DNA from 2 places in the Jeotgalibaca sp. MA1X17-3 genome. Region 2 is predicted to be linked to the other one. Evidence: a T-box and tRNA genes for the amino acid it is inferred to sense, from the RefSeq annotation. Region 2 holds a T-box; the other holds one or more tRNA genes.
What was found. The T-box of region 2 lies ahead of LZ578_RS08845 (valine--tRNA ligase). A T-box ahead of a tRNA ligase gene usually reads a tRNA of that ligase, here a tRNA-Val.
Positions count from the first base shown of each region.

Region 1: it has a tRNA-Val gene. The T-box ahead of LZ578_RS08845 (valine--tRNA ligase) is inferred to sense a tRNA for this amino acid. The anticodon was not compared.

Region 1 is NZ_CP090983.1:554,724-561,747, reverse strand. Features, by position in the region: gene LZ578_RS02835 (DUF1846 domain-containing protein) at 1-691, opposite strand, end outside; tRNA gene LZ578_RS02830 (tRNA-Val) at 978-1,049, shown strand; gene LZ578_RS12575 (deoxyribodipyrimidine photo-lyase) at 1,163-2,065, opposite strand; gene LZ578_RS12570 (deoxyribodipyrimidine photo-lyase) at 2,062-2,562, opposite strand; gene LZ578_RS02820 (glycosyl-4,4'-diaponeurosporenoate acyltransferase) at 2,748-3,260, opposite strand; gene LZ578_RS02815 (glycosyltransferase family 2 protein) at 3,272-4,381, opposite strand; gene LZ578_RS02810 (NAD(P)/FAD-dependent oxidoreductase) at 4,427-5,935, opposite strand; gene LZ578_RS02805 (phytoene/squalene synthase family protein) at 5,972-6,871, opposite strand; gene LZ578_RS02800 (NAD(P)/FAD-dependent oxidoreductase) at 6,893-7,024, opposite strand, start outside.
Region 2 is NZ_CP090983.1:1,760,085-1,767,108, reverse strand. Features, by position in the region: gene LZ578_RS08865 (septation ring formation regulator EzrA) at 1-689, shown strand, start outside; gene LZ578_RS08860 (cysteine desulfurase family protein) at 795-1,931, shown strand; gene thiI (tRNA uracil 4-sulfurtransferase ThiI) at 1,956-3,170, shown strand; gene tpx (thiol peroxidase) at 3,269-3,760, shown strand; T-box leader at 3,805-4,027, shown strand; gene LZ578_RS08845 (valine--tRNA ligase) at 4,099-6,744, shown strand; gene LZ578_RS08840 (folylpolyglutamate synthase/dihydrofolate synthase family protein) at 6,831-7,024, shown strand, end outside.

The sequences.
Region 1 (7,024 bases), 1.2 Mb from region 2:
TTAAGTCGACCGTAGCCGCTTCATAGGCGATATTTAAAGGATGTTTCAATGGGATATTCCAAACTGGAAAAGTTTCAAACTTAGAATAGCCTGTTTTTCTTCCCATATGATTTTCGTGATACATTTGATTTAAACAAGTAGCTAGTTTCCCACTACCTCCACCAGGAGCTGTAACGACTACAATCGGTTTGGTAGTTGGTATATAAGAGTTTTGTCCAAACCCTTCTTCGCTTACTATTTTATCCACATCGGAAGGATACCCTTCAATCGAGCTATGTGTATAAACGAGAATATCACGCTTTTCTAGTTTATTAATAAATAAACGAGTAGAGGGTTGACCGTGATAACGAGTAATGACAACACTATTTACTGATAAACCATATTCCCGAAATTCATCAATCAAACGAAAGACATCCATATCATAGGTAATTCCATAATCACCACGAATTTTATTTCTTTCAATATCACCTGCGTAAACACAAATAATAATTTCGGCTTTATCTTTCAGTTTTTGTAGAATTTTGATTTTTGAGTCTTCATCAAAACCAGGAAGTACTCGCTTTGCATGCTTGTCACCAATCAATTTTCCGCCAAATTCTAGATATAGTTTATCGTAGTTATTTACTCGCTCTAGAATATAACGGGATTGTTCTACGATATATTTTTTTGAATCAAAGCCAATTTTATCCATTCTGTTCCTCCCAAATTTTCTGCTCATTATTTCATTATATATAGATCACTTTTAACTTGTGACTTTCAACTCTAACTCTATTCATTATAGAGATTTTTGTCATGATAGCAATGTATTTATTAGAAATCATTTTCTATTTCCTTTATATACGCTAAAGTTAATTTTTTTAATAGCTCAAATGTTCGTTTATGATTTTTGAATCTCTCTTAACAAGAGGTTAAATCCTGCTTGACATTCATTGAGCATACCATCTATACTACTTATATCATATGTTTTGTAAGAAAAAGAGCCGTTAGTTCAGCGGGAGAATACATCCTTGACAGGGATGGGGTCACAGGTTCAAATCCTGTACGGCTCATCACTTTAACCAATCAAACTAAAAGAAGACTAGGGAAATTCCTGGCCTTCTTTTAGTTTTTTTCTTTGGTTTTTCTTCATAAGGATTTGGGCAGTGATCATAATCTTTAGATTCTAACCATTATGATCTTTAGCTTGTTCAAATACTTTAATAGCTATTTTCCGTCTTTCTTTATGGGAAACAATCGGCTCTGGATAATCTTTTCCGATGATTACTCCAAATTTATTTTGCTCTTCCTTTGAAAGTTTTGAAGGTTCATGTATTTTTTCGCCATCAATATTTTTAAGCTCTGGAACATAGTATTTTATGAATTCTCCGCTTTTATCATACTTCTCTGACTGTGTGGTTGGGTTAAATATTCTAAAATAAGGAACACTATCTGTTCCAGTTGAAGCAGCCCATTGCCACCCACCTATATTATTAGAAGGATCATAATCAATGAGCATTTCTTGAAAATATTGTTCTCCCCATTTCCAGTCAATTAATAAATCTTTCGTTAAAAAAGAAGCGGTTATCATACGCAATCGATTATGCATCCAGCCAGTTTCTTTTAATTGACGCATTGCTGCATCCACTATTGGAAAACCTGTCTTTCCTTCTTTCCATTTTTTGAAGAATTCCTCATCATTCTCCCACTCCAGTTGACGAAAGGATGGGTTAATAGAACTATTTTTTTGATCCGGATGAGTAGCATAAATCATATTATAAAAGTCTCTCCAAGCTAGTTCTTTGATAAATGTTTCTTTTCCCGCAGAATTTTCAGAACGATTTACTTGATCAAAAACAGTCCGAATAGAGATTTCACCGGTTCTTAGGTATTTGGATAAATGGCTAGTTGAATTTTTTACCGGATAATCTCGAGCCACCTTGTAATTACTTAAATCATGTTTAATAAACTCATCTAGGCGCTGATGTGCTGCTTTCGTGCCTATTTGTAAATCTTCAATGGGGATTTGCTTGGCAAGAAAGTCATTAAATTGTTCTTCATCCTTTGAAAAAATGGGATCTTTAATCAACTTTTTTCATCAAAACCTACTTCAACTACATCAGGACTTTGTAATTCCTTCCATTTAGTAAAATAAGGTGTAAACACTTGATAATAGCTTCCAGAATTAGTTTTTATTTCTCGAGCTGAGTGAAGGTAATGATCGTGATAACCATGAGGCTTCACATCTAATTTTTTGAATAATGTACTAGCAATTTTATCCCGCTCGAGACCATAACCAGTTTCATCTCTATTTATATAAATATCTGACCAATGAGGAAACTCTTTTTTAATTTTTAAGAAACATTCTTCAAGATCACCATATAGGATATGTAAAGTAGCATGTTTTCTTTTAATTTCATCGCGAAAAAATTCTACACTTTTAAAAAAAGAAGCTTGGTTCATTGATTGCTCACCCAAAAACTGCTCGGGATTTACATGAAACAATAGGAGTAACGAGTTTGATTCTTCCAAAGCATGTTTGAGTGCTACATTGTCTTCTATCCTCAAGTCTCTTCTAAACCACATAACGGACACCACGTTTTTTCACCTCTTCTCATTTTCTCTTTATCACATTGTCTTCTCTATTGTAATTCAAAATATGAAAATAGAATAAAAAATGACTAATAAAAAAAGAAAAAGTCGTTTGCTTTTTCTTTTTCTTAACTATGCTTTTAAATAATCCAAAAATGAAAAGAATAGGAATTCTATAATTACTCTATATATTTCAATCTTTCTTCTCGTTCTTGTTTTCTTCTATAAACTCTTTCCAATCGAGGTCGATTATAGCGTTGCACAATGATAAATGGTGCATTCATCAACACTGCATAGACAATCATGATCCAACCTGCCCAAGGTGGATTCCAAAAGAAGAAAAAGATTGCGGGAATCATAGATAGCCAGTGAGTCATTTCTGCACGGCGCATCTCCAACAAGAATTTATTCAAAGTAGGAAGATAGGCATCAACCATACTTGATTTATTGTATGCTTTTTTTAAAAAGATACTTCCATCTGGCAAATAATGCTTCCATGATTGAATATGAAATATCTTTTGCCAAATCATTCCATTTTGTTCCCATTTCCAAGTGCGAAACCAGCTTTTGTGCGTTTCAAAGAAATGATCTGGAACTTTCAATATCGCAATCGAAATCCCCATATGGAAACAAAACCATGTGAAAATATCTAATAAGACCATCCAGAAAGGTGACAAATATACAAGTTGCATAGACATCCTCCCTATAATTTAATTTTTCGTCCTTTCCATGTGACGGTATGGAAAATATGAGTAGCAATCCAGGAACGGATAAAAACAAATAAAAAGAAAATAAATAAAAGTGGATAGAAAAAGAGAGCTCCAAAAGAAAAATTACCTGTTCGTCGAGCTAAAATAGAAATTTGCAAAAAATAAAGGAGGTAGCAAACAATCGATGTAAAAATCCATACAGGCATTCCTAAAAATAAGGCAAGACCTACAAAAGAAGGTGCAAGAAATGCACCAAAAATCCAAATTCCGATTAAAAACCAAATGAAAAGATGCGTACTTTGAGATCCCGTCGCAAAGTGTTTGGACCATCCTTCTATCAATTGGGAAATCCCTTCTGGATACATTCGAAAATGGACTAAGTTTTTGCCACTATATAACTGGATTGGCAAGTTTTTTTCTTTATATATTTTCCCTAGTGCAAAACCTTCAATTAATGCTTCTTGAACAACATCTTGTCCACCCATTTGAATGTACTCTTCTTTCTGACACAATAAAAAAGGGCCGAAAACACCTGCTTCAGATAATTTGTTTCCTAAAATAGAAAAAGCATTCATCCCAGCCATCGTAATGATATTAAATATAACTGAACTATTTTCATAATTTTTTTGAATGTGATGATAGGGTTGAATGGATAGGATCCCTTTATTTCCTTGCTCTTTATAAGCAGCAACTAATTTCCCTACAACTTCTGAATTTGCAAACCATGTATCAGCATCCATAAAGATTAATAAATCACCTGATGCATGGTTGGCTCCTTGCCAGTTTGCGGCTGTCTTCCCAGTCCAATCGCCTTCTTTTTTTACTGGTACGACTTGCGCTCCATATGTACGGGCTATGTTTGCTGTCTCATCCTCAGAGCCATCATCTGCAACAATCACTTCATAAAAGGAAAAGCGTTGCATGTGTGCACTCTTTAAGAGAATAGGTAAATTTTTTTCTTCATTTCTAGCAGGTACAATCAACGACACTCGTAAGGATTCATTTATTTCTGTTTGCTTATCATGAGGCACAGGGTTTCTCCAGTACATGAAGAACCCAGCCATGATTGCACAAACACAACCGATTAGCATCCATCCAAACATATCGAACCTCCTACATTTTTTCCTTCAGTATTTTCAGCTCAAGTCTTATAAAAACTCAGTCAGAATTTTTTCTTTGGCACCTAACATATCTCCTACTTGCTGGCCGCTTAACGTTACCATTGGCATTCCTCCACCTGGGTTAACCGTTCCACCAACAAAATATAAATTATGGTATTTCTCACTGTGTTTGGGATGCTTAAATCCTTGATTCTTTTTACGATCAGAAACGGTACCATAAATAGCACCTCTGTTAGAGTAGTATGTTTCTTGGATATCTTCTGGTCTCCAAACATTTTCTGTCACGATATGCTTCCGTAAATCAGTCAATCCCATTTTTTCTAATTTTTCATAGACTCTTTCTTGCAGAGCAAGATAATCTTCTTCCGTAAAAGGATCGTCTTGGATATAAGGGATGTGCGGTAAAATTTTAATATTCTCATGGCCTGGAAGTGCTTGATCAGAATCCGTTTTATTTACATTTACCAGGTAAATAGTGGGATCGTCTGGTAATTGTTTTTTATGGAAAATTTGATCGAAATTCTTTTCAGAATGATTCGAGAAGAAGAAGTTATGATGAGCAAGTTGCGGATAAGTAGTATCCACTCCTAAATGAATCACCAAACCAGAACTTGCTGGTTCAAATTTTTTCTCTAAGGCATCCATTTCTTTTTGATCTTCTTCCAGAAGACGAGTATACGCAGGGATGACTTCCATGTTACTCACAAAATAATCAGCTTCTACGATAGAACCATTGTCCATCTCAGCAGAAGTAATCATTTTATTTTCATCTTTATTTAACTTTACAACTTCATGCCCCAAATGAAACGTGACTCCTATTTCTTCAGCTAGTTTCACTAATCCTTCTGCTAAGAGATGCATTCCACCTGGAACATACCAAACACCTTGTTGATGTTGCATATAACTCATCATATTCAAAATAGCTGGCGCATCATAAGCAGAGGAGCCTACATATTTTATGAAATAATCTAACATTTCATTAAAATGTGGATCGTGAACACGTTTTGCTATCCCTTCATGTAGAGTTGAAAAGTAATCAAATCCGGTACTAGTTTCCCAGATACCATGATGCTTTAATACTTGTTTCAAGTTATCAAGGCCTTCTGCAAAGTAGCCTTTCTCCGTAATATCATATAATTTTCCAGCATAATCTAAAAAATCACGATATTCAGCCATATCTTTTTTAGTAAGCGATGGATTTTCCTTTTCCATTTTTTCTAAATCACCATATAAATCAATCACTGTATCATCTGGAAAAAAAGAGCGCCATTCTAAATCTAGACGCTCAATCGTTACATAATCTTCCATCTTTTTATTACTATCTGTAAATAATTTTTGAAAGATATGTGGCATCGTTAAAATGGAGGGGCCTAAATCAAATCCAAACCCATCTTGCTCCAAACGATTTAATTTTCCACCTAAATGATTATTTTTTTCATATAGAGAAACAGAAAAACCTTTTTGTGCTAATGATATTGCTGCAGAAAGCCCACCTAATCCTCCACCAATTACAACAACCGATTTTTGATCTTGCATACTCTCAAGCCCCTCTCCTTCTAACTTCCCACTTAATCATTCTTCATTTACTAGTATATTTTTTTCTTTCAATATCTTTTTACTTTGTAGAGTTAGTTTCTGCATTTCAACAGGAGTGACAAATTGTCTTTTTGAAAAACAATCGTATTCCTTTTTACGAACCGCATCGAGAATCCCTCTGTATACATTTGCCGAAACTAAAACGGGGAGTCGACTTTCTGCATCAAAATGATGGATCGAATCACTGAATTGATCGTACAAATTCTCAGCACGAACAGCTAATGTTTCCCAGATTCGAATGAAGTTCTCGTTTATTTCATTGTTACGCAAAGATTCTATCGAATAGTTTTCTTTTTTCAATAGTTCTTGTGGAATGTAAATTCGATTAATATCTCTTAAATCTTCACCTACATCACGTAAAATATTGGTTATCTGCATCGCTACTCCTAATGAATTAGCTTGGTGTTGCAAATCCTTTTTTGTTTTCGAAGCAATAATGGGAAGCAGCATTAAGCCTACTGACCCTGCTACAAAAGCACTATAATTTTCTAAATCTTCCAGAGTTTCAGGAGCTACAAAGTCAATATCCATCCGTTGACCTTGTAATTGATCAAAAAATGGCTGGATATTCATTTGGTAGCGTTCAAAAACATCACGAAGTGCTCGCCACATCGGTTTTTCTATTGGCTCTCCTTTTTCAAAACGTTTGAGTTCTTCTTCCAAATGATTCAACTGATTGATTTTTTCTTCTTTGACTTCAATTGTATCAACCGTATCATCTGCTAAGCGACAAAATGTATAAACCGCATAAATTGCTTGTGCTTTTGGCTTTGGTAGTTTTGAAAAAGCATAATAAAAACTTTTTGAATGATGCTTAATAATTTTTTCGCAATATTGGTAGTCTTCTTCTAAGTTGGTTTGTTTAGTCTCTCTCATCATAGCCCTCCTGCTGAGAAATTATTTATCTTTATCGTCTAATTGCAATTCATCAGTAGCGATTTTCGCTGACAACAACACAATAGGAACACCTGCGCCTGGATGAGTACTACTTCCTGTAAAGTATAGATTCTCACAGTGAGTCGCCTTACT
Region 2 (7,024 bases):
ATAAAAATGAATTAGCTCGTGCTGGGAGCTTTGAAGAACAGTTATTGAAAGAAAATGAAACACTTCGTTTCTATGAAAAAAAACTTGCTGATCATCGAGTTTCATATACAGCTGCAAAAGAGTACTATGAAAAGATTGGACAGAGATTAAACGAAATTGATAAAGAACAATCTGATTTGGTTTCTAACCTTAGTAAATTACGCAATCGAGAAAAACAAGCACGCGAAGCAATCGATTATTTTGAAATTGATATAAGAGATATGAAACGTGTCTTAGAAAAGCAACATCTTCCTGGACTACCAAAAGTATACTTAGATTTATTTTTTGTTGTTTCAGATCGAATCGAAGAAGTCTCTTCCAAATTAAATCGTGTAAAAATTGATATGGAAGAAGTAGAACGTCTTATGAAAATGTGTGAGGAAGATATTGATATGCTTGGCTCTCGTACAGAAGAAATTTTGGATGATGCCAATTTAACAGAAAGCTATATCCAATATGCAAATCGTTTTAGAAATGATGTTCCAGAAGTAGAGAAAGCCGTTCGTGCATCCTTACATTATTTTAATGAAGAATTTGATTATGAAAAAGCTAAAAAAACAATTCAAACAGCTTTAGAAAAAGAGGAGCCAGGTGCTTCCCGTAAAGTTGAAGAATCATATTTAGAGGAAAAGAAACGCGCTTCTTACTAGTTTCTGATTATTATTTATAACAAGGCTGAGGCACATTTTCTAGTGTCTCAGCCTTATCTTTGTTCTAAAGAGCTTTTAAAACAAAAAAAGAAAGAGTGTAGATATATGGTATATTTTGATAATAGTGCTACCACTAAAATGTTTCCAGAATCTTTGGAAACATTTTTAAAAGTTAATCAATCATATTTTGGAAACCCATCTAGCTTACATGCTTACGGTGCTGCCGCAGATGAACTATTATCTGAATCACGTAAACAAGTTGCAAACTTGTTAAAAGTATCTTCAAGAGAAATCTTTTTTACAAGTGGGGGAACTGAAGGGAATAACTGGGTAATAAAAGGGACTGCTTTAATAAAGTACAGAGTAGGAAAACACATCATCACTTCAAGTGTAGAACATTCATCTGTTTCAAAGTCATTGAAGCAACTTGAAAATTTTGGTTTTGAAGTAACCTATCTACCTGTTAATAGTGAGGGAAAGATATCACTTGAAGAACTACAAGATGCTATCCGAAAGGATACAATCTTAGTTTCCATCATGTCGGTGAATAATGAAGTAGGAACGATCCAACCAATTGAAGAAGTAGCTGAATTATTAACACACTATCCCACTATTCATTTTCATGTAGATGCTGTTCAAGCGATAAGTGGATTAGAAAATATTTCCATTCATCCTCGAATAGATTTCTTTGTCCTTTCAGCACATAAATTTAATGGGCCTAAAGGAGTCGGAATTCTTTATAAAAAAAATGGCAAACAGATTGCTTCACTTTTAACTGGTGGAGATCAGGAATTTGGAGAAAGAAGCACGACAGAAAATGTGGGTGGAATTGCTGCAACTGCGAAATCGTTACGAATAACGATGAATCAAAAAGAAGAGTCAGTTATTCATACAGAAAAATTAAAGAACTATATTCGTTCTTTTTTAAAAGAGTACGAGGATGTAAACATTTATAGTCCTTTAGATGGTGCTTCTCACATTCTTTGCTTTGCCATGAAGGGAGTACGAGGGGAAGTTCTGGTACATGCTCTAGAAAAAGAAAATATTTATATATCTACAACAAGTGCTTGTGCTAGTAAAAAAGCAAGTTCTTCAAGTACGTTGCATTCTATGGGTATTCCTACTCAGTGGTCACAATGTGCGGTTCGTCTCAGTTTCTCATTTGAAAACACAATGGAAGAAGCACAACAGTTTGTGAATGTTTTTAAAGATTTACACACTAAATTTCAAAAAATTCAATGATTCTAAAAATGAGAGGATAAAAAAATGGAAACAATGATACAGATTCGTTTTGGAGAATTATCAACCAAAGGGAAAAATAAAAAACGATTTATTAATCAGTTGTCAAAAAATATTCATATCGCTTTATATGACTTTCCTTCTATTGTTATAAAAGAAAGTTTGGATCATATTTTTATAGAGCTGAACGGTGCTCCTGAAGATATTATTATAGAGAAGCTGAAGATGATTTTTGGAATTCAGAGTTTTTCACCCATTTATGTGATTCCAAAACAATATGACTCTTTAGCAAAAGCTGTGATTGCTGTGATTGAAGAGGAAGAGACAGCAGGGAAAACATTTAAAATTGATACAAGAAGATCAGATCATTTTTACGAATGGAATACAAATGACTTAAACTCAAAATTAGGTGCCTTAGTTTTAGAACAGCTACCAGATTTAAAAGTGAAGATGAAGCAACCAGACCTTTCTATACGAGTAGATGTTAAAGAAAAAAACTTCCTCCTTAGTACAAAAAAATATATGGGAGCAGGGGGACTTCCGGTAGGTACAAGTGGTAAAGGCGTTTTAATGCTTTCAGGTGGAATTGATTCCCCTGTTGCAGGATATTTAGCAATGAAGCGCGGTGTTCGTATTGTTGCTGTTCATTTCTCGAGTCCTCCTTATACCAGTCCTCAATCCTTACAAAAAACAAAAGATTTAGCAGCAAAACTCACTAATTTTGGTGGGGTAATTACTCATATTGAAGTTCCTTTTTCGGAAATTCAAGAGGAAATTAAAACAGCAATTCCAGAAGGGTACACGATGACGATTACTCGTCGCATGATGTTGCGCATTACAGATGCAATTAGAGATAATTGGAGCGCATTAGCTGTCTTTACAGGGGAAAGTCTAGGTCAAGTGGCTTCCCAAACAATGGAAAGTATTCAAGTAATTAATGAAGTTACAAATACACCAATCATACGTCCAGTAGCCACGATGGATAAATTAGAAATTATTGAAATCGCAAAAAAAATTGATACGTTTGAACTATCTATCCAGCCTTTCGAAGATTGTTGTACCATTTTTGCTCCCAAATCACCTAAAACTAAGCCACATCTAGATAAAGTGAAAAGATATGAGGGGAAATTAGATATGGACGGGTTAATAGAGAGAGCTCTAGAGAATCTTACCGTTACAAAAATTCGTTCTGAAAAAGAATATAGTGATTTAAAACAAAAATCTGTCCTAGACTTATTGTAAGTGAGGCCATAAGTGACAGTATTGTATTTCGCTTTGTTTTAGAATTTAAGCGTGTATTGTTATACTGTTGATAGATATTAAAAAGGAGGAATTGGAATATGCAAGTAACATTCAAAGGAAAACCAATGGAAGTAGAAGGTACGCAACCACAGGTAGGTGAAAAAACACCTCATTTTTCAGTGAAAGATGTGATGGACAAAGAAATAACAGACCAAAATCTTCGTGGTGAAGTTTTTATTTTAAGTATCTTTCCTGACATCAATACAAGTGTATGTGCAGTACAAACAACAAATTTTAACGAAAAAGTTTCTGCTATTGAAGGTGTAAAACTAATCTCTATATCTAAAAATACAAAACAAGAATTAAATGACTGGTGTTCCGCTAAAGGAATTAAAATGGAAATGGTACCAGATACAGAAGGTAGTTTTGGAAAAGCATTTGGATTAAACATACCTCAAATGGACAAACTAGCTCGCAGTGTGTTTGTAATTAGTCAAGATGGATTAGTCGGGTATAAAGAAATTCTAAGTGAAATTACTGATGAGCCAAATTATGATGCAGCAATTGATGCAGCAAAAGGTTTACTGTAGGTCTTGAGAAAATTCAAAATAGATGATAGAATAAACAGAAATATACGTGCGTGATGATCAGGAATAGTAGTCTTTTAAAAATAGACAGAGAAAAAAGCAGATGCTGAAAGCTTTTTAAGCCAAAGATGAATGTAGCCTGAGAGCAAGAAGAGTGAAGGTCTTTTTAGACTGAGTAGCCTTTCTCGGAGAATTCTCCGTTATCAAAAATGAGAGATGGAATTTTAATTCCATAATTTTAGGTGGTACCGCGATAAACTCGTCCTGCATAATTTGCAGGGCTTTTTTTATTTGTTTAAATAAATAATTCAATTTTAAAGAAATAGGAAGGAAGTAATCAGATGACAAAAGCAGAAGAAATGTCCACTAAATATCAACCAAAAGAAGTGGAACAAGGGAAATATAAAAAATGGGTAGAGGAGAAACTTTTTCAACCAAGTGGAGATAAAAATGCAAAACCCTACTCCATTGTAATTCCACCTCCCAACGTGACAGGTCGTCTTCACTTAGGACATGCATGGGATGTTACCTTACAAGATATATTGATTCGTCAAAAAAGAATGCAAGGATATGACACTCTTTGGTTGCCAGGAATGGATCATGCCGGGATTGCTACGCAAGCAAAAGTAGAAGCAAAACTTGCTGAAGAGGGTATTTCTAGACATGATATGGGGCGAGAAGCTTTTGTAGATCAAGTTTGGGAATGGAAAGAAGACTATGCTCAAATCATTCGTAACCAGTGGGAAAAAATGGGAATTTCTGTTGATTACGACAGAGAACGATTTACTTTGGATGATGGTTTATCAGATGCAGTCCGCAAAGTATTCGTAACTTTATATGAAAAAGGCTATATCTATCGTGGTGCTTACTTAATCAATTGGGATCCAAAAGCGAGAACAGCCTTATCTGATATTGAAGTGATTCATAAAGATGTAAAGGGAGCATTTTATCATTTCCGTTATCCTCTTGCAGATGGATCAGGACATGTAGAATTAGCTACGACGCGTCCAGAAACAATGCTCGGAGATACAGCAGTAGCGGTTCATCCTGATGATGAACGATATACCGATTTAATTGGAAAGAGTATCTTATTACCATTAATGAATCGAGAAATCCCTATTATTGCGGATGATTATGTTGATCGTGAGTTCGGTACGGGTGTTGTAAAAATTACACCAGCCCATGATCCAAATGACTTTGAAGTAGGTTTACGCCATTCGCTTCCACAGATTAATGTAATGAATGATGATGCTACAATGAATGAGAATGCAGGTACATACGAAGGGCTAAACCGCTTTGATGCTAGAAAAGCAGTTGTACGTGATATGGAAAAAGAAGGTTTACTCATTAAAGTAGAAGAAATTATTCATAGTGTTGGACACTCGGAACGTACAGATGTGCCTGTTGAACCACTAATTTCTACCCAATGGTTTGTAAAAATGAAACCGATGGCGCAAGAAGCTATGGAAAATCAAGCAACTGAAAATAAAGTTAGTTTTTATCCGGACCGATTTGAAGGAACGTTCATGAGATGGATGGAAAATATCCATGACTGGGTTATTTCTAGACAACTATGGTGGGGACATCAAATACCAGCGTGGTATCACAAAGAAACAGGTGAAATTTACGTAGGATTAGAAGATCCTAAAGATATTGAAAATTGGGTTCAAGATCCGGATGTATTGGATACGTGGTTTAGTTCTGCACTTTGGCCTTTTTCTACAATGGGGTGGCCAAATGAAGAAGATCCAGATTTCAAACGATATTTCCCTACGAGCACACTCGTAACCGGATATGACATTATTTCATTCTGGGTAAGTCGAATGATGTTCCAATCTTTAGAGTTTACAGGAGAACGTCCTTTTGAAAATGTACTGATTCACGGATTGATTCGTGATGAAGAAGGACGCAAAATGAGTAAATCTTTGGGGAATGGAATCGATCCAATGGATGTTGTAGAACAATACGGTGCAGATGCTTTGCGTTGGTTCTTGGCTAATGGATCTTCACCTGGGCAAGATGTTCGTTTTAGTTATGATCGTATGGATGCATCTTGGAATTTTATCAATAAAATTTGGAATGCTAGTCGCTATGTGTTGCTCAATTTAGATGGCTTAGAATATAAAGACATCGATATTACAGGAGAAAAAACAACTGCAGATAAATGGATTCTTTCTAGTTTGAATAGAACTATTGGAAAAGTTACCGATTTATTTGAGAAGTTTGAATTTGGTGAAGCAGGGCGAATTTTGTATCACTTTATCTGGGATGAATATTGTGATTGGTATATTGAGATGACGAAAGAAGTGTTACAAGGAGAAGATGAAGCTGCAAAACACACAGCTCGTAGTATTCTCGCACATGTTTTAGATAACATCTTACGTCTTTTACATCCTGTTATGCCATTCGTAACAGAAGAAATTTGGCAAAATGTCCCTCATCAAGGAGATTCTATTGTGACAGCAGCGTATCCTACTGTACAAGAAGAATTATTAGATTCTGATGTAGAAGGTGCAATGGAGCAATTGATTGCTCTTATTCGAGAAGTTCGAAACATTCGTAATGAAATGAATACACCACTTTCGAAACCAGTTCCGATGCAGATCAATGCAATTGATGAAAGGACTAATCAAATTTTCCATGAAAACGAAGCATATATTACTCGTTTTTGTAATCCTTCTGAGTTAGAAATCGGAAGAAATCTGGAACCAGCACCGGATGCTGTTACAGGTGTATTTACAGGTGGAGAAGTTCGTATGCCGCTTGCTGGGTTAATCAAGATGGAAGATGAAATTAAGCGTATGGAAGCCGAAAAAGAGAAGCTTCAAAAAGAAGTAGATCGAGTAGTTAAAAAATTAGCAAATGGCAAATTTGTGGATAAAGCTCCTGAAGCAGTTGTTGAAGGAGAACGCCAAAAAGAAAAAGAGTACCGCGAACAATTAAAAATTGTTGAAGATCGTATTGAGTTTTTAAAGACCCAATTATAACAAAGGTAAAAAAATAGCGAAATAAATAACAAAGGAAAAGAGGGAGGAGTAATATCTGACCTCTTTTCTTAGAATGGAGAAATAGAATGTTCGATACGTATGAAGATGCATTGGAATGGATTCACACTAGAAAAGGGACAACACCTAAGCCCGGAATACGTCGTATGGAATGGATGATGGAAAAATTAGGACACCCTGAACGAAAATTTCGTTCCATCCATATTGCCGGTACGAATGGAAAAGGTTCAACAGTTGCCTACTTGACTAGCCTGTTCCAAGC